DNA from 3 places in the Bacillus cereus group sp. BfR-BA-01360 genome. Region 1 is predicted to be linked to each of the others. Evidence: riboswitches for the same ligand, from Rfam matches in the RefSeq annotation. Region 1 holds a riboswitch; each other region holds the start of a gene.

Region 1 (7,579 bases):
TAAGTTATACGTTGACATCGCAAATGAAATTCATTATCATTAAAAAGAGGTTACCATAACGTTGCCGAAACGTCAGATGAATCCGATTGATACATCTAAAAAAGGTTGGATTATGACGAATAGTTCGCGGCAAGAAATGGAAGCGCTTGCTAGAATTATGATTTCTATCATTCTATAAATAGGTGAGGGGGATAAAATGATAGGATTATAATCTGTTTGAAATCAAGTGATGGCGACAGAACATAATCTGTACCATGAAAACATTATGAAAAAAAGATATTTATTTATCATGCTTATTGTTTTATCGGTTGCATCTATTTTTATTGGTGTAAAAGATGTGAGTCTAACAGATGTTTTGCATTGGAATCAAGAGAAAATGCAAATTGTATTTATCAGTAGATTACCACGTCTCATTAGTATTATTGTTGCTGGTGTCAGTTTAAGTATAAGTGGTTTAATTATGCAGCAACTGAGCAGAAATAAGTTTGTATCTCCAACAACTGCGGGAACGATGGATAGTGCAAAGTTGGGCGTTTTAGTCTCCTTAATGTTATTTACGACAGCAAGCCCGCTTGAAAAAATGTTTATCGCATTTATTTTTGCGCTAGCTGGTACATTTTTGTTTATGCAAATTTTAAAGCGAATTAAATTTAAAGATGCCATTTTTATTCCGCTTGTTGGAATTATGTTTGGAAACATTATTAGTTCCATTACAACATTTTTTGCTTATAAATATGATTTAATTCAAAATATTAATTCGTGGCTACAAGGTGACTTTTCAATGATTATGAAGGGGAGATATGAGATCTTATATTTCAGTATTCCGCTTGTAATCATCGCCTTTTTATATGCAAATCGTTTTACCGTTGCTGGAATGGGGGAAGATTTTGCAGCGAATTTAGGAATGAATTACAATCGAGTGCTAAATATTGGGCTTATTATCGTTTCTCTCATCTCTGCATTAGTTGTTTTAACTGTTGGGATGATTCCATTTTTAGGACTTATTATTCCAAATATCGTTTCAATTTATCGCGGAGATCATTTGAAAAATAGTTTACCTCATACTGCCTTGTTAGGAGCTGTTTTTGTACTAGCTTGCGATATACTTGGTAGGGTCGTAATTTATCCGTATGAAATTTCGATTGGTCTTACAGTAGGAGTGATCGGAAGCGGAATCTTCCTTTATTTATTAATGAGGAGAAACGCATATGCAACATAGAAAACAAAAGAATTATAAGTTGATGTTGGCAGTACTTGCCGTTGTATCCGTAATAGCCATTGGAATCTTTTTATTCATTAACTTAAATATGAACACACTAGATTATGCTTTACCAAGAAGAGCGAAGAAATTGTTAGCAATGATCATAACAGGTGGAGCTATTGCGTTTTCATCCATGATCTTCCAAACGATTAGTAATAACCGTATTTTAACACCGAGTGTGATTGGGTTAGATTCGCTTTACATGTTTATTCAAACTTTTGTTGTGTTTTTATTTGGGTCACAGCATTTTGCTATGATGAATACAAATGCGAACTTTCTTATATCCGTTAGTTTAATGGTGATTTTTTCACTGTTTCTTTATAAATTTTTATTTAAAAGAGAAGGAAATAATATTTATTTCTTACTCTTAATCGGATTAATATTCGGGACATTCTTTCAAAGTTTGTCTTCTTTTATGCAAGTGCTTATTGATCCGAATGAGTTTCAAATTGTGCAAGGAAAAATGTTTGCCAGTATTAACAACGTGAAAACAGAGTTACTTGCAGTATCCGTTATTGGGATTATAGTAGTGGTTGCTTACGTATATAAAGAGTTGAAACTATTAGACGTATTATCACTTGGAAGAGAAGAGGCAATTAACTTAGGCGTAGATTATGACAAAGTCGTAAAAAAACTTTTAATTGTTATCGCAATTTTAGTTTCTATTTCTACAGCGCTAGTTGGTCCAATTACATTTTTAGGATTACTTGTAGTAAACGTTGCGCGTGAATTCTTGTACACATATAAACACAAATATTTAATTATGGGTTCTATCTTTATTAGTATTATCGCTCTAGTAGGTGGACAATTGATTGTTGAAAGAGTATTTGAATTTAATACAACTTTAAGCGTCATTGTAAACTTTGTTGGGGGCGTATACTTCATTTATCTTCTATTGAAGGAGAGTAAATCATGGTAGAAGTAAGAAATATATCAAAACAATATGGAAGCAAAAATGTTGTTGAAGATGTTTCGATTAAAATTGCAAAAGGAAAAATCACATCTTTCATCGGTCCGAATGGGGCAGGAAAAAGTACAGTGCTTTCCATGATTAGCAGATTATTAAAAAAAGATGCTGGTGAAATTTATATAGAGGATAAAGAAATTAGTGAGTGGAATAGTAATGAGCTTGCAAAAAAAATTTCTATTTTAAAGCAAACGAATCACATTAATTTGCGTCTCACGATTCGCGAACTAGTCAGCTTTGGTAGATTCCCATATTCACAAGGAAACTTGACCAAGGAAGATGAGAAACATATTGAGGAAGCAATTCGTTATATGGAGCTTGAGGATATTCAGCATAAATATTTAGACCAACTAAGTGGTGGGCAAAGACAACGGGCGTATATCGCTATGGTGATTGCTCAAAATACGGAATATATTTTGCTAGATGAGCCACTTAACAATTTAGATATGAAGCATTCTGTACAAATTATGAAAGTACTGAGACGCTTAGTTGAAGAACTAGGGAAAACAGTTGTAATTGTAATTCATGATATTAATTTTGCTTCTTGTTATTCTGATCATATTGTTGCTTTGAAAGATGGAAAGGTCATGAAAGAAGGGCCAACAAATGAAATTATTAATCCAGCAGTCTTAAAGGGGATTTATGATATGGACATCCACATTGAAGAAATAGCTGGAAATAATATTTGTATTTATTTTTCATAAGAGGAAGTTATTTTTGATTGTGCAAATGCACGATCAATTAAAATAATTTAAAAAAACTTATAGAGGTGATTGAAATGAAAAAGTTAGCGATGCTACTATTAACTTTCATGCTTGCTATCATGGCTGTAGCATGTAGCAATAATGCTTCTACTGATAAAAAGACAGAAGCTAGTGAAAGTAAAGCGAAAGAAATTACAATCAAGCATAAGTTAGGGGAAACAAAAGTTAAAACAAACCCGAAAAAAGTTGTAGTATTTGACTTTGGTTCATTAGACACTTTAGATAAATTAGGCGTTGATGTGGCTGGTGTACCACAGAAAAATATCCCATCGTATCTTTCAAAATATAAAGATAAAAAATATACAAATGTTGGTGGCTTAAAAGAGCCAGATTTCGAAAAAATTAACGAAATGAATCCAGATTTAATTATCATTTCTGGAAGACAAGCTGATTCATACAAAGAATTTGAAAAAATTGCTCCAACAATTTATGTAGAGTTAAATACAAAAGATTACATGAAATCATTTAAAGAAAACGTTGAAACATTAGCAAAAATCTTCGGTAAAGAAGAACAAGCGAAAAAAGAAATTGCAGCAGTTGAAAAAGACGTAGCAGCATTAAATGAAAAAGCTAAGAAGAGCGATAAAAAAGGGTTAGTTATTTTAGCGAATGATGGTCAAGTAAGTGCATATGGGCCACAATCTCGCTTCGGTATTATCCATGATGTATTTGGGATAACTCCTGTTGACCCAAATATTAAAGCTGATACACATGGTAACAAAGTTTCATTCGAATATATTTTAGAGAAAAACCCAGGTTACTTATTTGTAGTAGATAGAGGTGCTGTTGTTGGCGGTAAATCTTCTGCAAAACAAGTAGTGGAAAACGAAATTGTTAGCAAAACAAATGCTGTGAAAGATGGCAATGTAGTTTATTTAGATCCAAACTACTGGTACCTATCTGGTGGCGGGCTTGAGTCTGTATCAGAAATGGTAAAAGAAGTATCTAAAGCTTTAAAATAATAAAATGAAAAACAGCGATAGGAGCGCATCCTATCGCTGTTTTTCTATGCATACTGATTCGGTATAAAGCAATATAAAGACGAATGCTCTCTTTTCACTTCACCTTTCATATAGAAAGGAAAGAACTTGTTATTTTACTAGAATAAGAGTAGACTTTGAAGTAGATGAATAAGAAAGCACATGGGAGTTTGCGGATGCAGACTGAGAGTACGGCTAATCTGTCGTTGACCATTAGAACCTGTTGGATAATGCCAGCGTAGGGAGAGTGTAAAAAACACATGTTCAGGCACTTTGCATACGCGAAGTGTCTTTTTGTGTATCTCCCATTACGGAAACGAGGAGGAGATGAAACAATGCATATAACAGAAATTGCTAAAGTGGTGGAACAAGTAAGAAAAACGAATCCACTTGTGCATAATATTACAAATGTAGTTGTAACGAACTTTACAGCAAATGGCTTGCTAGCGTTAGGGGCATCACCAGTCATGGCATATGCAAAAGAAGAAGTAGCAGAGATGGCTAGCATTGCAGGAGCACTCGTTTTAAATATGGGTACGCTCCGGCCAGATGAAGTTGAAGCAATGCTCATTGCTGGAAAAGCAGCGAATCAACAGCATGTCCCAGTATTATTTGATCCAGTTGGGGCAGGAGCAACTTTGTATCGAACAGAAGTGGCAAGACATATACCAAATGAAATAAAGTTAGCGATGATCCGCGGAAATGCAGCGGAAATTGCGAATGTTATTCATGAAAAATGGGAAATCAAAGGTGTGGATGCTGGAACTGGAAATGGTGATTCTGTAGCAATTGCAACAAAAGCAGCGAACAAACTAGGTACAGTCGCGGTAATTACAGGAAAAGAAGATATTGTCACAGATGGTAAGCGAACCGTTATAATTCGTAACGGTCATCCAATTTTAACAAAGGTGACAGGAACAGGTTGTTTATTAACTTCAGTAATGGGAGCATTTGTGGCAGTTGAACAAGATTATGTAAAAGCAGCGGTTGCTGCATTAACGTTTTATGGAGTAGCAGCGGAGATTGCTGCGAGTAAAACAGTAGATCAGGGACCAGGCAGTTTCCAAGTAGAATTCTTAAATCAATTAGCAAATGTTACCATAAGCGATATTGAACAATATGGAAAAGCAGAAGAAGTTCGTTAGGGAGATGAGAGAGATGGCACGCATTGAAACAGAAAAGATGTCTCAGTTATTACAAGTATATTTTATTATGGGGAGCAATAACTGTCACAAGGGTCCATTACAAGTAATGAAAGAAGCACTAGATGGTGGCATTACCCTTTTTCAATTTCGGGAAAAAGGAGAAGGAGCTCTAACTGGAGAGAAAAGAGTCCAATTTGCCAAACAGTTACAAGCGCTATGTAGGGAGTATCGAGTTCCTTTTATTGTGAATGATGATGTGGATTTAGCGCTTAAGCTGGATGCAGACGGTGTTCATGTTGGACAAGATGATGAAGGAATTGAAGTTGTCCGTGAAAAAATGGGCGATAAAATTGTTGGAGTGTCTGCTCATACAATAGAAGAAGCGCATTTTGCCATTGCAAATGGTGCGGATTATTTAGGAATAGGCCCTATTTTTCCAACAAACACAAAAAAAGATACAAAAGCAGTTCAAGGATTAAATGGATTACGTTATTTTCGGGAAAAAGGTATTAATATACCGATAGTTGGAATCGGTGGAATTACAATCGAAAATGCTTCTTCAGTAATAGAAGCAGGAGCAGATGGTGTTTCGGTTATTTCAGCCATTAGTTTGGCGAGTTCAGCCTTTGACAGTGCGAAAGCATTCGTGCATCAAGTGAAGAAGTAAAGATGGGGATTGAACAGTTGTTTTCTCATCTTACATGAGAAAACGATGGAGTTAATGGAAGTATTTAAAACATATAATGTGGAGTGCAAATGTATTGTAAGAGAAGGATTAGGGAACTTTTTTCCAGATGATTTTCCAAAGTTATTAGCAGAGGCAAGTCAATATATATTGGAGCCTAGTATAGAGTAGAAGAGTTTAGTTGGAGGATTGTATAAAACAAAGGTACTAGTTTAAACAAACGTTTGATTAAATGGAAAAAAAGCGCATGACTTATAGAATAAGTCATGCGCTTTTTTGTTAAAACATAATCGAAATAAGTAACATTCCGATACCGATAGAAGCAAAGGTTGCAATGAGACCAGGAATCATAAAACTATGATTTAGTACATATTTACCAATACGTGTTGTGCCTGTACGGTCAAAGTTAATTGCAGCAACGATTGTTCCGTAATTTGGAATGAAGAAGTAACCATTTACTGCAGGGAACATTGCAATAAGAAGTGCTGGTGAAATACCAAGCGATAAGCCAAGTGGCATAAGAGCACGTACAGTAGCTGCTTGGCTATACAATAAGATAGATAGAACAAATAGTGCAATAGCGAATAACCATGGTGCACTTGTTACTAAATGTTGAATAGATCCTTGAATGAAAGTTAAGTTACCATTAAAGAACGTGTCGCCCATCCAAGCGATACCAAAAATAGCAACAACAGCTGTAGCACCAGCCTTAAAAACGTTACCAGATACAATGCTTTCTACATTTGGTTTACATAAAATAATAATAAGAGCGGCAATTGTTAACATAACCATTTCAATTGCATTTGGCATCGATAGGTGAACGAATTTTCCATCGATTATCCAGCCTGGTCGCAGTGCTTCAAATGAACCAAGGAGAACAACGAAAACAGTTGCGAATAAGAAGAGGATAACAGATAATTTCGCTCCTTTTGTACCGACGAACTCTTTCTTTTCTTCTAATTTTGGAATCATACCTTCTTTTAATCGTTTTAAATACTCAGGGTCATCTTTTAACTCTTTTCCCATTTTACTTGCAACGAAAGCTGCTAGCATACAAGCAATAAAAGTAGATGGAATGCTTACCTTTAAAATATCAAATAAAGTAATTTTATAATCAGCTAGCATTGCTAGAAGTGCAACAGTTGCTGCTGAGATAGGACTAGCTGTAATGGCTTGTTGGGAAGCAATTACGGCGATTGACATCGGGCGTTCAGGGCGAACTCCTGATTCACGTGATACTTCTGCGATAACAGGAAGGACAGAATAGGCAACATGGCCTGTTCCGGCACATAATGTAAATAAATAAGTAACAATAGGTGCGAAAAATGTAATACGCTTTGGATTTTTTCGCAATGTTTTTTCCGCAAGATGGACAAGGTAGTCCATTCCTCCTGCTGCCTGTAGGGCACCAGCAGCTGTAATGACTGCTAAGATCATTAGCATAACGTCAATTGGAGGTGCTGTAGGTTGTAGGTGAAAGATAAATACAAGTATTGCCATACCAACTCCACCCATCACTCCTAAGCCAACTCCACCAAGGCGTGCGCCAATGAAAATACAGAGTAGTAGGGTAAGAAATTGTAACCAAAACATAATAAACTACCTCCAGAAATTTAATGGGTTGATATTTTTGAATAATTTAATTTAATTGAAAAACTAGAAAGAATCCAAGAAAACCCCTTATTTCTAAACATTTTTTATTATATAACATATAAAAAGGAACATTCATTCTTTTCGTGAAAGTATTTTGAAAAAATGATATATCGTTATTTTTTAA
Region 2 (7,579 bases), on a different contig from region 1:
AAACGCAAGCTGGAAAAAGTGCTATCGAAAGCGGTCATGCAATGAATTTAGGAGGTATTGGCGTTACTGGAAACTTAGCTGCCAATCGTATTGCGAAAGAAGCAGATTTAGTAATTGGAGTTGGAACACGCTTTACTGATTTTACAACATCATCAAAAGCGCTTTTCCAAAATGAAGATGTTGAGTTTCTAACGATTAATGTGTCAGATTTTCATGCTGGCAAATTAGATGCAACTAAGGTTGTCGCAGATGCGAAGGTTTCGTTAGAAGAACTTGAAAACGTATTGGAAAGTAAGGAATATCAATCTAGTTACATAGACGAAATTGATGCGGTGAAACAGTTATGGAATCAAGAATTGAAGAGACTTTATCAAATCGATTATAAAGAAGATGGATTCAAACCAGAAATTAAAGGCCATCTAGACGAAGCACTACCAGAATTTTATGAAACAGTGGGCTCTTGCCTTACACAAACGAAAGTGATTGGGGAAATCAATAGATTACTTGATGAGGATGCTATTATTATTGGCGCAGCAGGAAGTCTTCCAGGTGACTTGCAGCGCATGTGGATGAGTAAAAAGCCAAATACGTACCATATGGAATATGGATATTCTTGTATGGGATACGAAATTTCTGGAGCGCTTGGTGTTAAAATGGCTGAACCAAATAAAGAAGTATATGCGATGGTTGGAGATGGAAGTTATTTAATGCTTCATTCAGAACTTGTAACTAGTATACAAGAAGGTAAAAAAATCAATGTTCTTTTATTTGATAATGCCGGATTTGGTTGCATTAACAATCTTCAAATGTCAAATGGTATGGGAAGTTTCGGTACAGAGTTTCGTCATAGAGAAAATGAAGTTGGAACGCCAGCAGGAAGATTTATGAAAATAGATTTTGCACAAAGTGCAGCTGGTTATGGCGTGAAAACATATCGTGTAACAACGATAGAAGAGTTAGTAGCTGCTCTAGAAGATTCGAAAAAACAAACGATCTCTACACTCATTGATATAAAAGTATTACCTAAAACGATGACAAATGGATATGACTCTTGGTGGAATGTTGGTGTTGCTGAGATAACTGAAAATAAGAAAATTCAAGCGGCTTGTGAAGAGCGAATGAGCCATTTAAAACAAGCAAGACAATATTAAAATGCCTTTCTTATTTAATAGAAGGCAATGAAGCAATTTGTTTCATTGCCTTTTCTAAAGGGAAAAAGGAGCTGAACAAAATGTTTAAAGAAGGAACTGTAAAACTTGGCATTGCACCAATTGGGTGGACCAATGATGATATGCCTGAATTAGGAAAAGAAAATACATTTGAACAATGTATTAGTGAAATGGCGTTAGCTGGTTTTACTGGTACTGAAGTTGGCAATAAGTATCCAAGAGATGTAGACGTTTTAAAGAAAGCGTTATCGCTAAGGAAGATGGAAATCGCAAGTGCGTGGTTTAGCGCTTATGTAACAACAAAGCCGTTACATGAAACAGTGAATCCATTTATAGAACATTGCGATTTCTTGCAGAAAATGGGAGCGAAAGTCGTTGTTGTATCAGAACAAGGACATAGTATTCAAGGGCTGATGAATACACCTCTTTTTGAGAAGAAACCGATTTTTGATGAGGAAAGTTGGCAAAAGCTTGCGGAAGGCTTAAATATTTTAGGAAAACTAGCTCAAGAGCGTGGACTTTATCTTGTTTATCATCATCATATGGGAACGGGAGTACAGACAACGGCAGAAATTGAAAAATTGATGTCTTTAACAAATCCAAATGTTGTTCATTTACTCTATGACACGGGGCATCTCGTTTTTTCTGGTGAGGACCCAATGTATATATTAGAAAAGTACATGGACCGCATCAAACATGTACATTTAAAAGATGTGCGCTTAAATATTGCAGAGAAAGTAAAACAAAATAAATTAAGCTTTTTACAAGGAGTGAAAGAGGGAGTATTTACAGTTCCAGGTGATGGCAGTATTAACTTTGAACCGATATTTAAGAAATTAGCTAAAAAGCATTATACAGGATGGCTATTAGTAGAGGCAGAACAAGATCCAGCAAAAGCAAATCCCTTTGAATATGCAGTAAAGGCGCGAACATACATAAATGAAATTTGTAATTTAAAAAAACAAAATAGGTAGGTGTTTTTCATGAAACGTGTAAAGGTTGGTATTGTTGGGTTAGGGAGACTTGGGAAAAAACATGCAGAGAATCTTGCATTTCATATTCGCAACTGTGAGTTAACAGCAGTATGTAGTGTAATTGAAGAGGAAGTAAAACAAGCGCAGAAAGAATGGGGCATACCATACGGTTATACAGATTATGATGAAATGCTGCGAAATGAAGAATTAGATGCAATCTTTATTGCTTCGCCATCTGGGTTTCATTGCGAACAGATTGAAAAAGCATTAGAAGCAGGGTTTCATGTTTTTAGCGAAAAACCACTGGGACTATATTTAGAAGAGGCTCTTCATGTAGAAAAAGTAGTACAAAGGCATCCCGATCAAGTATTTATGCTTGGATTTATGAGACGCTTTGATAAATCTTATATGTATGCAAAAAGAAAAATTGAAGAAGGCGTAATCGGTAAGCCAGTTTTAGTGCGGTGCTATGGTATAGATCCGACAAAAGCTCTTGGTAGTTTTGTGAAATTCGCAAAGAGCAATTATAGCGGGGGCTTATTTTTAGATATGGCCATTCATGATTTAGATTTAGCAAGGTGGTATTTAGAATCAGAGGCAAAACAAGTATGGGCAATTGGAGGAGCATTTGCTTGTCCTGAATTTAAGGAATTTAACGATGCAGATACTGGAGCGGCACTCATAAAATTTGAAAATGATACAATGGGTATTTTTGTCGCAGGGCGAAACTGCATACATGGTTATCATATTGAAACAGAAATTATCGGTACAAAAGGATCGCTTCGCGTTGGTACAGTTCCAGAAAAAAATGCCGTGACTGTTTTTGATCAAACAGGTGCAGTTCGCGAGTGTTCAGAGGGATTTTTAGAGCGTTTTGAACAAGCATATTTAAGTGAAGTAGAAGAGTTTATTCAATGTATTATCGAAAAACGTAAGCCAGCCATTACTGTACAAGACGGAGTAAAATCAACAGTGATCGGATATGCATGTAAAGAATCATTTGAAACAGGTGAACTTATTAATGTTCGGAACTTTCGGTCAAATAAAATTCATTCGTAATATACTTCTAGATTATAAGATGGGGTAGGTAGAGAGCTTCTATAATACAAAATAAAGAAGAAGAGGGCGCCCTACCCCCTTTTAGAGAAATAGATATCATTTGAAAGGGGTTTATTGCTCCATGGCATTTGTAACAGTCATTACATTTTTAGTATATACGATTTTCATTGCCTGGTTTTCTTGGTATAAGACGAGGCATATTAATTTAGATAGTTCAGATGGTTATTTTTTAGGTGGTAGAAGTTTGACTGGTATCGTTATCGCAGGATCACTTGTATTAACAAACTTATCGACAGAACAAATGGTAGGGCTAAATGGACAAAGCTATGCAACTTCAATGGTCGTTATGGCTTGGGAGGTAACCGCTCCTTTAGCGCTCATTTTTATGGCATTTGTCTTTTTACCTCGTTACTTAAAAAGTGGAATTACAACAATTCCTGACTTCCTAGAGCAACGCTACGATTTACGAACAAGACAAATTATTTCCATTCTATTTTTATTAGGCTATGCCATCGCTTATTTACCAACTGTATTGTATTCCGGTGCGTTAGTACTTGATAGCATCTTTAATATTTCACAACTATTTGGGCTTAGTAATTTCACAACAATTATGGTGATTGCGCTTATCATTGGTATGACTGGTATTGCCTATGTTGTATTTGGCGGCCTACGTGCATGTGCGATTTCAGATACGCTAAATGGAATTGGTTTAATTATTGGAGGATGCTTAATTCCAATTCTTGGTCTTCTTGCACTTGGAAAAGGGAGTATTATGGATGGTGTAAATCTTTTATTACATTCTCATCCAGAAAAATTGAATGCAATTGGAGATTCGCAAGATTCTGTACCTTGGACAACAATTTTCATGGGCTTATTGTTTAATAACTTATTTTATTGGTGTACCAATCAAGCTATTGTCCAACGTGCACTCGGGGCAAAAAATTTAGCAGAAGGACAAAAAGGAGTATTGTTGGCAGGATTATTTAAAGTATTTGGAGCATTGTATTTAGTGCTGCCAGGAATCATTGCCTTCCATTTATTTGGCGATCAATTAAAAAATGCTGATATGGCTTATCCGATGTTAGTAATTAAGATTTTGCCTATCGCATTATCAGGCTTTTTTGCCGCTGTATTGTTCGGTGCTATTTTAAGTTCATTTAACGGTGCATTAAATAGTTCGATCACTTTATTCACACTGGATTTTTATAAACCCATTTTCAAGAAAGAAGCAAGCGAAAAAGAGTTGGTGAAAGTAGGACGTATTTTTGCGATTACACTCGGTCTCATTGCGGTTATCGTATCACCATTTATTTTATATGCACCTTCTGGATTATATAACTACTTACAAGAAATGTTTGGTTTTTACAATGTACCAATTATCGCCGCTGTTGTCGTAGGATTTTTTAGTAAAAAAGTACCTGCAAGTGCTCCGAAAATTGCTTTAGTCTTTCATATTATTTTGTATGCGCTCTCAAAAGTGTTTTTAGGATCTATTAATTTCTTATATATTCTTAGTGTACTATTCCCAGCATGTGTAATTGTGATGCTAGTGATTGGAAAATTAAAACCAAGAGAAACAGACTTTGAACTTTTCGATGCTAATAAAGTTGATTTAAAGCCATGGAAATATGCAAAGGTATTTTCAATCTTCCTTATTATATTCATGCTAGGTGCCTATGTATTATTCTCGCCTGTTGGGTTAGCCGCACAGTAATGATGTTTTTTATATCAATATACTATATAAGTTTGGATAATTGACAATTCTCTAAATTATGTTATGATAACTATCAAAACTATATAGTTCTCATCTATCCACTAGGGGTGCCGATATTGGCTGAGATTAAAGTTTATCTTTGAGACCCTTAGTACCTGATCTGGTTCGTACCAGCGTAGGGAAGTGGAAATGACAAAATAAAAGCCACTTTCTTTACCTACTAAGGAAGTGGCTTTTATTTTGTACATGTCTATTTTTTCGTTAGATGTTAGCTGAGTGTAGCATATATGAGGAGGGATATAAATGTCATTTTCACAGTTATTACGTCAAGAAGTTGCTCCGATTTGGCAAGCGAGTTTTGAGCATCCATTTATTAAAGAACTAGGTGAGGGAACACTAGATTTAGCTAGCTTTCGTTACTACGTTTTACAAGATTCCTACTATTTGAGTCACTTCGCTAGAGTACAAACATTAGGGGCAGCGAAGGCGATCGAATTGAAAACGACAGCTCGCATGGCACATCATGCACAAAATACATATGAAGCAGAATTGTCATTGCATGAAAATTTTGCGGAAAAATTAGGAATCACTGAAGAAGAAAAAGCATCCTTTATTCCAGCACCGACAGCTTATGCATATACATCCCATATGTATCGCGCTGCTTATGAAGGGCATTTAGGTGATATTATTGCAGCCATTTTACCGTGTTATTGGCTATATTATGAAATTGGCGAGCGTCTTAAAGAGTGTAAGCCAGAAGAACCGATTTACCAAGCATGGATTTCAGCATATGGTTCGGATTGGTTCCGCACATTAGTAGAAGAACAAATTATGCGATTAGATCAAATTACGGAAACAGTAACAGAGTCGGATCGTAAACGTATGAAACAGCATTTTATCATTAGTAGTCAATATGAATATTCGTTCTGGGAGATGGCTTATACGTTAGAGAAATGGCCTGTTGAAGAAAAAATAGCAACCCGGTAGATATTCATTTTATTTCGTCATTTTTCATAATATATTATGAAAAAATTATATAATTAAAAGAGAAATAGGAAAGATAAAGAGGAGGTAGAACCCTCCTCCTTTTTTTACTGTTTTTTAACAAAAAATGGATTTTAATGATGGTATAATAAAAGTAAAAAGGGGGGTGGAATCTGTATTTTGTTTCAAAGTTTAACAGTCTATTGATTTTGGATTTTATGTAAAATAACGAAAAAAGAGAGGAAGTATTTACTTTATGGAAACGATACAGTTGTTAGCCTTTAAAGATGTAATAGATCCACTTTTTGAGCAAACAGTATTTTATGTGCAGTGGCCAAAACATTGGTCAAGTTTGTTATTAGAGCACAATAGACCATACGAATTAATAAAAAAATTTAAACTTTTAAATAAAAGATTGTATATTATGTTTTCGGATATTTTATTCATTGAGCACGACCCATATAAGTTAGCAGAAGATAGCCTATGGATTATATGTTTAAAACCTCTTAGCTCTGAACAGTTAGAATATATTTGTCGTCAATGGTATGCGTATATTCATAACTGGAAACCGACCGAAATGCCTGGAGAAGTTTTATTAGAATGGCAACCTAGTGCGATTTCAAAGTTGTCGTTACTACATGATAAAAAAACATTTTATATATGGGTACCAGCATTAATTTCACATTTGTTTTGTGAACGCGCGCTGCATCTATCTATAGGAAATAAGCAATATGAAGAAGTTCCTTTTTACCCGCTTCGAGAGCAAAATAGATGTGAAGCGATGTCTGAGCCTATTCAGGATAAAAAGACAAAAGAATATTTTTCTTATATATATCGGTTTGAGCTTATCACTCGTGGAATTGAAAATATGTTTCTACTTAAAGTTTCTATTGGTAAAAGGCGTTTTTATCAAACAGCAAATCAATATGCAAATTATATGATTATGAAAAAAAGAAAAGGAACTGTACTAGTCTCTAACTGCCATAATGAAAAGGATAAGTTTGTTACACTCAAAATAGAAGACGCGCGATTTGGAGTGAATTGGTCCAAAGCTTATCGGGAATTACAGAATGTTTTTATGCTTAAGAAACAGTTAGATTTAGTTAAGATTATGCAAAGTCCAAAAAAATATATAAAAGGGAAAAGGATACGAGCACTTGTTATATATGATGAAAATATTTTTAAAGTTCCCGGTACGAAAATAAAACGTGGGATCAGTAGAAGAGAGAAAGAAGTACTCTTACAAGCATTTCATCAGCGATTTCCTCATTGTACATATATTCCGCTATGTAAAAATATAACTATAAATCAAAATGATGAGTTATTTCCACTTTATATAAGAGAAGAAATGAAAGAAATCACACTAGAACTATGGTCTTCTCAAAGACTTACAGAAATAGAAAGAATATTATTTGAAGAAGGACTAATTTTAGAGAAGAGGGCAAACCATTCTTATATATTAAATTCTAAACCGCAAATTATACTAAACATCGTAACGTATAATCCCAAAATTATTAAACAGCACCCATATCGAATGGATTATTGTCATAAGTATAAAGAAGATCGTATCCAAAGTGTGATCCGAGCAATATCTTCTATACCAATCCAATCATTTCAAACATCGTTGTCTTTAATAGAAGTCGAAAAGTGTGATGGTCGTGAAAAAATCGATCCGAAAC
Region 3 (7,579 bases), on a different contig from region 1:
ACTTTTTCTCAAGCGCAATTTGAGCTGCTACACTCTTCTCAGCTTCTTGTACATCCTCTTGCATATCACGTAAATATTGATCCGTCATCTTAACTGGATCTTCCGCTTTTTCAATGAGTGCGTACACATTTGACATCGTTAGATCCCTTAATCGCTTAAATAAAGACATTTCAATTCCTCCTATATATTTACATCTAATTTCAAATCCCCTACTTAGAAGCCTTAAAAAATCTCCCTTCACAGTAAAAATATTCATTTTTATAACCTTGTGTACATTATATCAAACCCAACATGCCCTTACATCTTATTTTTCAAATATAAAAAGAATAATCTTACATTCTGATTACAATATGTGTATACAATTCCCTATGTTCGAATTTCCCACTCCTTCTTTTTGTTACTCCATTACATATTTGTCATGTTACTGCAAGAAAAATCAATCGTTCATATAAAATGAAACTTGTAACATTAGACGGAAAGAAAGTACTTGTAATGAATCAAACAAAAATATGAAGGCAACACAAGTATTGGTAATAACCGTAGCTATGCAGATATGTTTACAATTGTAGAGAATGCTGCATATGACACCGTAAAAGGAGAAGAAAAAACTGTAGGTGTGCTGAAATTTGATAAAGACCTTAGCAAAGAGTTTTCAGGAAGAAATGGAGTAGACGCGGCGTAGCTTGTTAAAATGAAATGATACATAAAAAAAGCTTTGCAAATTTCGCAAAGCTTTTTATTTATTCACAGTATGATTCCTATTCGGACTACAAGTTTTCGACTGACAAGATTGATTTAAAGAACATGCCGCACATTTTCCTTTTTTACTTCTCTTTACAAAACGAAATAACGTATATCCTGCATAACCAAAAATGACAGCACCAATAACAATATTGACTATCATTATTATACATCTCCTTCTAGAATCCGAGTAACGCCCCAACTTGATATATGACAAATGTTAATACATAAGCAACAATAAGTGGATACACAACAGAGAAAATCGTCCATTTTATCGAACCTGTTTCCCGGCGAATCACAGCTACTGTTGCAAGGCATGGAACGTACAACAAAAGAAAGAACATAAATGCATATGCTGATAACGCTGTATAGTGCGCTCCCATAATATTTCCTAATGCATCTTCTTTTACTGCATAAATAATTGCCATGGTCGAAACAACGACCTCTTTTGCTAAAAACCCTGTTAACAGTGATGCTGCTGCTTGCCACGTTCCAAAACCGAGCGGTGCTAACAGCGGTGCAACGACTCCACCAATCATCGCTAAGAAACTATCTCCCATATCAACACCAAACCCAGATGGACCAGCATAATTTAATAACCAAATCACAACCGATCCACCAAAAATAAACGTACCCGCTTTACGGACAAAGCCTTTTCCTTTTTCCCATGTGCTAAGCCATAATGTTTTCGCTTGCGGCATGCGATAAGGTGGCAATTCCACAACAAAAATAGACTTTTCTTCTTTTAAAATCGTCATGGACATGATTTTCGTAACAAGTAATGCAAGTATAATACCGGCGATGTATAAAGAAAATACAACAGTCGCCTGGCTATGAGGAAAGAAAACTCCTGCAAATAATGCATATACAGGTAGACGCGCTGAACAAGACATAAATGGTGTTACGAAGACCGTTAACAGTCGTTCTTTTTCTTGTTCAATTGTTCTTGCTGCCATAATTCCCGGAACGTTACAACCAAAACCGATAATCATTGGAATAAACGCTTTTCCGTTTAAACCAAAGAACTCCATAATTCTATCCATCACAACTGCGATTCGCGCCATATATCCGGAGTCCTCTAATAATGAAATAAAAAAGAACAAAGCAAAGATTTGTGGGACAAATACTAATACAGCACCAACGCCAGCAATAATTCCTTCCGTAATAAGCGCTTGAATAAAATCAGAAGCTCCTATATGAATCAACCCAGCTGTAACCCAATCTGTAAGCTGTCCACTAAAAAATTCATCAAGTATATCCGATAATGGTGTGCCAATCCACGTAAACGTAACCTGAAAAATGAAAAACATGACTGCTAAAAAGATGGGCAGTCCAAAAATTTTATGTGCAATCAACTTATCTATTTTTTCTGAAAAAGGAATTTTCCCTTCCTGTTTATGTTGAATGACACTTGTTTTTAACTTTTCAATATACGTTGCACGCGTGTTATACATATGCTCTTCTAACGTACAATCCAGTTTTTTCTCTAACTGAGAGCGTATTGTTACTAATTCATGATAAATAGATAATCCCATTACCTCTTGTTCCACCACTTCATTATTGCTTAAAAATTGAAGCGCTAGCCATCTTAAATGCTCATAATTTTCTTTCATAAAAAGTGTCATGATACTTGCTATTGCTGTCTCTACTTGTTCACCATATGAAAGAATAAATGAGTTCATTTCTTTCCTATTATTTTCATGAAGAGTAGCTAGTAATTCATCACAACCTTTCCCGTTTCTTGCAACAACAGGAACAACTGTTACTCCCAATATTTCTGATAATCTTTTTACATCAATCACAATTCCGCGTTGCTTTGCCACATCAATCATATTTAAACCAATAGACATAGGCTTTCCAAATTCCAAAAGCTGTAATGTTAAATGCATATTGCGCTCAAATTGAGAAGAATCAACAATATTTAACATATAATGAAATTCCTCTGTTAATAAAAAGTGAGTAACGACTCCCTCATCTCGAGAAACAGGATTTAAATCATATACACCTGGTAGATCAATTAATGTTCCTTGTTTATCTTTCAATTTCCCTATCTTTTTTTCTACCGTTACCCCGCTCCAGTTTCCTACATATTCATAAGAACCTGTTAATGCATTAAATAACGATGTTTTTCCTGTATTTGGATTCCCTAACAAAGCAACCTTATTCACACTAATTCCACCTTTATCATTTTCGCATCGCAATGACGAATACTAATGAATTGTCCGCGGCACTCTAGTGTAAACGGCCCTTTGAACATCGCCTTTTGTTTCACACGCAATTCACTTCCTTCTGAAAGACCAAATGCAACTAATCTCCGTTTTAACAATTTATCTAATGCCTGCATACTTTTCACTAATACTTTTTCACCTATTTGAATATCAACCAAACTCATAATCTCCCCCCTTAAAAGATAATGATAATTATTTTCAATAAATTATAGCATACTGTATAAATCATACACTATAGCTTTTCTATTCTATTTGTTAACATTTTCGTACACTTATATTGAAATAGTGGCAATACAAGATTCATTTGCCCTTCTCATCCATTTCGATTAAAATAAATTTAACAAATAAAGAATTTCGTTATCACAGGGGGAGCTATATGGCTGAGAGGGAACAATTTGTTCCGACCCTTAGAACCTGTTAGTTAATGCTAATGTAGGGATTGTGCAAACGTTAAAATACATCTCCTCTTCTTCATTACGTATTTTATATCTCCCTATGGTACATAATTCTTTTTTGTGCAACTTGGATTTAGGGGGAATGTCAACATGCGTAACACCAATTTACAAGCGATGATTGAATCTGCAATTCTCGCAGCCTTCGCCTTAATCATCGACATTTTACCATTATCAATTAAAATCCCAACAGGCGGTTCTGTTTCATTTGCTATGATCCCTATTTTTATTATTGCGTATCGCTGGGGATTCAAAATGGCCTTTTTAGGAGGGCTTATTTGGGGGTTATTACAAATTGTCTTCGGAGATGCCTATATTTTAACGCCAATACAAGCGGTTATTGAATACTTCATTGCTTTTGCTTTTATTGGATTTGCTGGCTTATTTTATCGCTCAATTCAAAAAGCCATTTCAAATAACCAAGGAAAAAAAGTTCTCTTGTATATAATCTTGGGAACATTGATCGGCAGTTTTGCACGCTATTTCTGCCATTTTATTGCGGGAATTATTTTCTGGGGACAATACGCACCAAAAGGACAATCAGCCTTTCTATACTCTTTCATTGTAAATGGTAGTATAATGCTTGCTTCTTTTGCATTATGTACAGTATTGCTATTGCTTCTATATACAACGTCACCACGTTTATTCCAAAGCATTCGTGCTTATCCTATTCATTCAAAAAATAAGAGCGCCTAAACGCTATTCTTTAAGTTGTAGAGAAAGAATTCTCTACAACCTTTTTTATGAACAGAATGGAAAAGGCACTGTAGATTTTCTCTACAGTGCCTTTTCGTGTCTCAGTACTTAATTGTTACTTTCATGCAATTCTAGAATAGGAGTATCCGAAGAAAATTGTCTTGGCTCAGTTTTCTTTAAGTGATTTTTGACGTTACACTTCTGATATTGGACAATCCATGCTTTAATAGGGTTAGTAAAGATGATTCTTTGCTCTTGATTAGGGGTCCCTTCTTCCAAATTACAATGTTCGCCCCATTTACACCATCTCATTGTAAATGTTGAAGAAGTTTCATCATCTGATTGATCAAATAAGTGAGAAAGAGTCATCTCTCCATCTAGTATGATAGTATTACTAGTAGATAGAAAAGCAAAGTTTGTCCAACGTTTCTTCATTCCCTCCTACTCCTTTTCGCATAGAATGCCTAAAACTACATTTACCTAAAATGGGTTTGTCTCTTTCCTTACACTTTTTATAGTACCCGAAATAATATTACTCAACTATCGATTATTCTTACAATTCACCTTACATTTTTGTAAGAAATAAAGTGAAACTTTAATCAGTAGTGGTTTTCTTCATCCCCCACTAATTATGAGCCCTCACCAATCGGGCTGCCCTAAAATAGCGGGATAAAAAAACCTCCATCTCTTATAAATGAAGGCCTTACATTATACTTTATTTTTTATTATTATTTAATCCCGCTTCATATAATTGACGCATCATTCCATGAGAAATAGCTCCAAGAATTAAAGTCATTCCAATTAACGAAACTCGAAGCACAGGAATATCAATTATATAAGCTAGCAACCCAAGAACAATTGTTAGAAATAATGCTTTTATAAATGTAACACTTGTGTACTGTTTCTTTTTCATGACTCTCACCTTTCATGAAAACGTTTTCCTTACCACTATTATATCATATCATCAGACCTTTTACGGAGGATTTTGTTAAAAAATATTGAATTTTCACTTCTCATCATCATGTTTTGACTTTTCTTTCTCTATCCTTTACAGTCGAAATGTTCATAAGTTTTATAACGTAGGAGGCTTCTCATGAATATTAAAATAAAAGATACATTAATCTCCGAAGAAACACTACAGGCAAAAGTCAAAGAATTAGCAAGCCAAATTGAGCGTGATTTTGCTGGAGAAGAAATCATTATTATTGCTGTATTAAAAGGTTCTTTCGTCTTTGCCGCTGATTTAATTCGTCATATTAAAAACGATGTAACTATTGATTTTATCTCTGCATCTAGCTATGGTAACCAAACGGAAACAACGGGGAAAGTTAAATTACTAAAAGATATCGATGTCAATATTACCGGGAAAAATGTCATTGTTGTAGAAGATATTATTGATTCTGGTTTAACACTTCATTTCTTAAAAGATCACTTCTTCATGCATAAACCAAAAACATTGAAATTCTGTACATTACTGGATAAGCCAGAACGTCGTAAAGTAGACTTACAAGCAGAATATGTAGGATTCCAAATCCCTGATGAATTCATTGTTGGATACGGTATTGACTGCGCAGAAAAATATCGTAACTTGCCATACATCGCTTCCGTTGTAACAGAAAAGTAAGTTGACACTTCCAGAAAGTGTATTTCTATCATGCATTATTACTAAAGAGGCAAAGGGAGAGATACAAATGAATAAGACAGAGTTTGAAAAAGTTCTACTCATTGTCAATCCAAAAGCAGGACAAGGTGATTTACATACAAATCTAGAAAAAATTGTCCCGCCACTAGCAGCCACTTTTCCCGACTTACGAATCCTTCATACAAAAGAGCAAGGAGATGCGACAAAATATTGTAGAGAATTTGCAAGTGAAGTTGATTTAATCATTGTCTTTGGCGGTGATGGAACCGTTTTTGAATGTACAAATGGACTAGCTCCTCTTGAAATAAGACCAACTCTTGCCATTATTCCAGGAGGAACTTGTAATGACTTCTCTCGTACACTTGGCATTCCACAAAATATTGCTCATGCAGCAAATGTGATTGTAAAAGGAGATACAAAGCCAGTTGATGTTGCAAAAGCAAATGACCAATACTTCTTAAATTTTTGGGGAATTGGACTTGTTTCGGAAGTATCTCATAACATTGACGCAGAGGAAAAAGCAAAGCTTGGGAAAATTGGTTACTATTTAAGTACACTTCGTACCGTTAAAAATGCTGATACTTTCTCTGTCAAGATTACGTATGATGGACAAATATACGAGGATGAAGCTGTCTTAGTAATGATAGGAAATGGAGAATATCTTGGTGGAATTCCTTCCTTCATTCCGAATGTACAATGTGATGATGGTTCCCTTGATATTTTTGCTGTAAGATCAACAGGTTTCCAAGCATTTAGAGATTATATTAACAAGAAACTCTTTGAAGACACTGATGAAAATGATATTTTTCATGCACAAGCAAAATCTATTCGCATTGAAACGAAAGAGGAAAAAGAAGTGGATACAGATGGAGAAAGTGCCCTGCACACACCATGCCACATTGAATTGTTACCTGGGCATTTTACAATGATTTATAACTCTAATACCGTGCGATAAAGTTATCATGAACGAAACTAGCTCCTTACCCGTAATTTCGTAGGTTAATTTGGTTACACTGAATAACTATAAAAAACAAACCAAATCAGAGCTACATTACGAAAGGAGCTAGTTTATTATGAAGGATATCACAAAATACGTAGTTTTAAACATTTCATTCCTATTTATTTACTACCGTACTTTTTTTCTGTATACACAAATACGAAATACTAGCAATGCTAAAAATAATACCACCGAAATAAATTCCATACTTCGTCGCCATTTCTACAATTGTTTCAATATCATTTCATATAGCCAAAGTGTATCAATCATTTTTTAAAAAATAGCATCAAAAATTCTTAAGATTTTATGAAGAAGTAAAAAAGACTTTGCGCACACCCGCAAAGTCTTTCTCCATTTATAAACCAAATATTTAATAGTATGAATCAACTGAATCGAAACGGAATGATCCTATTTGTTCATTCCTTTAAATTTCCGCTGTATGTTATAAAAAGCGACGCTAGATAATGTTGTGGGCCGATCCTCCAGAAATAGCAGACATTACATCTACAACTTGTTGGAAAAATTGTTTACAATCTAACTCACCACGGTGTAATTCCTTATATAATTGTCCATCTTTCATGAAGATAACACGTTTACAATAACTTGCCGCAAAGGCATCATGTGTAACCATTAAAATTGTTGCATGATCATATTCATTCAATGATTTCATACTTTCTAATAAATCAGTCGCTGCTTTTGAATCAAGCGCCCCTGTTGGCTCATCTCCAAAAATCATACTTGGATTTGTAACAATAGCACGAGAAGCTGCGCAGCGTTGCTTTTGTCCGCCAGATATTTGATAAGGAAATTGATTTAAAATATG

The links. Region 1 has a riboswitch for thiamine pyrophosphate ahead of thiM (hydroxyethylthiazole kinase). Riboswitches for the same ligand answer to the same signal wherever they lie in the genome.
Positions count from the first base shown of each region.
Region 2: linked by a shared signal. The riboswitch ahead of tenA (thiaminase II) and the one ahead of thiM (hydroxyethylthiazole kinase) in region 1 are both predicted to bind thiamine pyrophosphate.
Region 3: linked by a shared signal. The riboswitch ahead of thiT (energy-coupled thiamine transporter ThiT) and the one ahead of thiM (hydroxyethylthiazole kinase) in region 1 are both predicted to bind thiamine pyrophosphate.

Region 1 is NZ_JAKUFV010000011.1:18,272-25,850, forward strand. It holds gene MR056_RS11975 (ABC transporter permease) at 266-1,219, shown strand; gene MR056_RS11980 (iron chelate uptake ABC transporter family permease subunit) at 1,209-2,180, shown strand; gene MR056_RS11985 (iron ABC transporter ATP-binding protein) at 2,174-2,932, shown strand; gene MR056_RS11990 (siderophore ABC transporter substrate-binding protein) at 3,007-3,954, shown strand; TPP riboswitch at 4,125-4,234, shown strand; gene thiM (hydroxyethylthiazole kinase) at 4,308-5,117, shown strand; gene thiE (thiamine phosphate synthase) at 5,131-5,784, shown strand; gene MR056_RS12005 (hypothetical protein) at 5,830-5,973, shown strand; gene MR056_RS12010 (anaerobic C4-dicarboxylate transporter family protein) at 6,082-7,395, opposite strand.
Region 2 is NZ_JAKUFV010000002.1:292,239-299,817, reverse strand. It holds gene iolD (3D-(3,5/4)-trihydroxycyclohexane-1,2-dione acylhydrolase (decyclizing)) at 1-1,151, shown strand, start outside; gene iolE (myo-inosose-2 dehydratase) at 1,232-2,143, shown strand; gene iolG (inositol 2-dehydrogenase) at 2,153-3,202, shown strand; gene MR056_RS03310 (solute:sodium symporter family transporter) at 3,324-4,916, shown strand; TPP riboswitch at 5,010-5,115, shown strand; gene tenA (thiaminase II) at 5,220-5,903, shown strand; gene MR056_RS03300 (pPIWI_RE module domain-containing protein) at 6,157-7,579, shown strand, end outside.
Region 3 is NZ_JAKUFV010000009.1:30,592-38,170, reverse strand. It holds gene MR056_RS10620 (PspA/IM30 family protein) at 1-169, opposite strand, end outside; partial or broken gene MR056_RS10615 (lipoprotein BA_5634 family protein) at 500-682, shown strand; gene MR056_RS10610 (FeoB-associated Cys-rich membrane protein) at 737-904, opposite strand; gene feoB (ferrous iron transport protein B) at 921-2,909, opposite strand; gene MR056_RS10600 (FeoA family protein) at 2,906-3,133, opposite strand; TPP riboswitch at 3,325-3,426, shown strand; gene thiT (energy-coupled thiamine transporter ThiT) at 3,515-4,117, shown strand; gene MR056_RS10590 (hypothetical protein) at 4,226-4,552, opposite strand; gene MR056_RS10585 (hypothetical protein) at 4,833-5,030, opposite strand; gene hpt (hypoxanthine phosphoribosyltransferase) at 5,211-5,741, shown strand; gene MR056_RS10575 (diacylglycerol/lipid kinase family protein) at 5,809-6,714, shown strand; gene MR056_RS10570 (ABC transporter ATP-binding protein) at 7,214-7,579, opposite strand, start outside.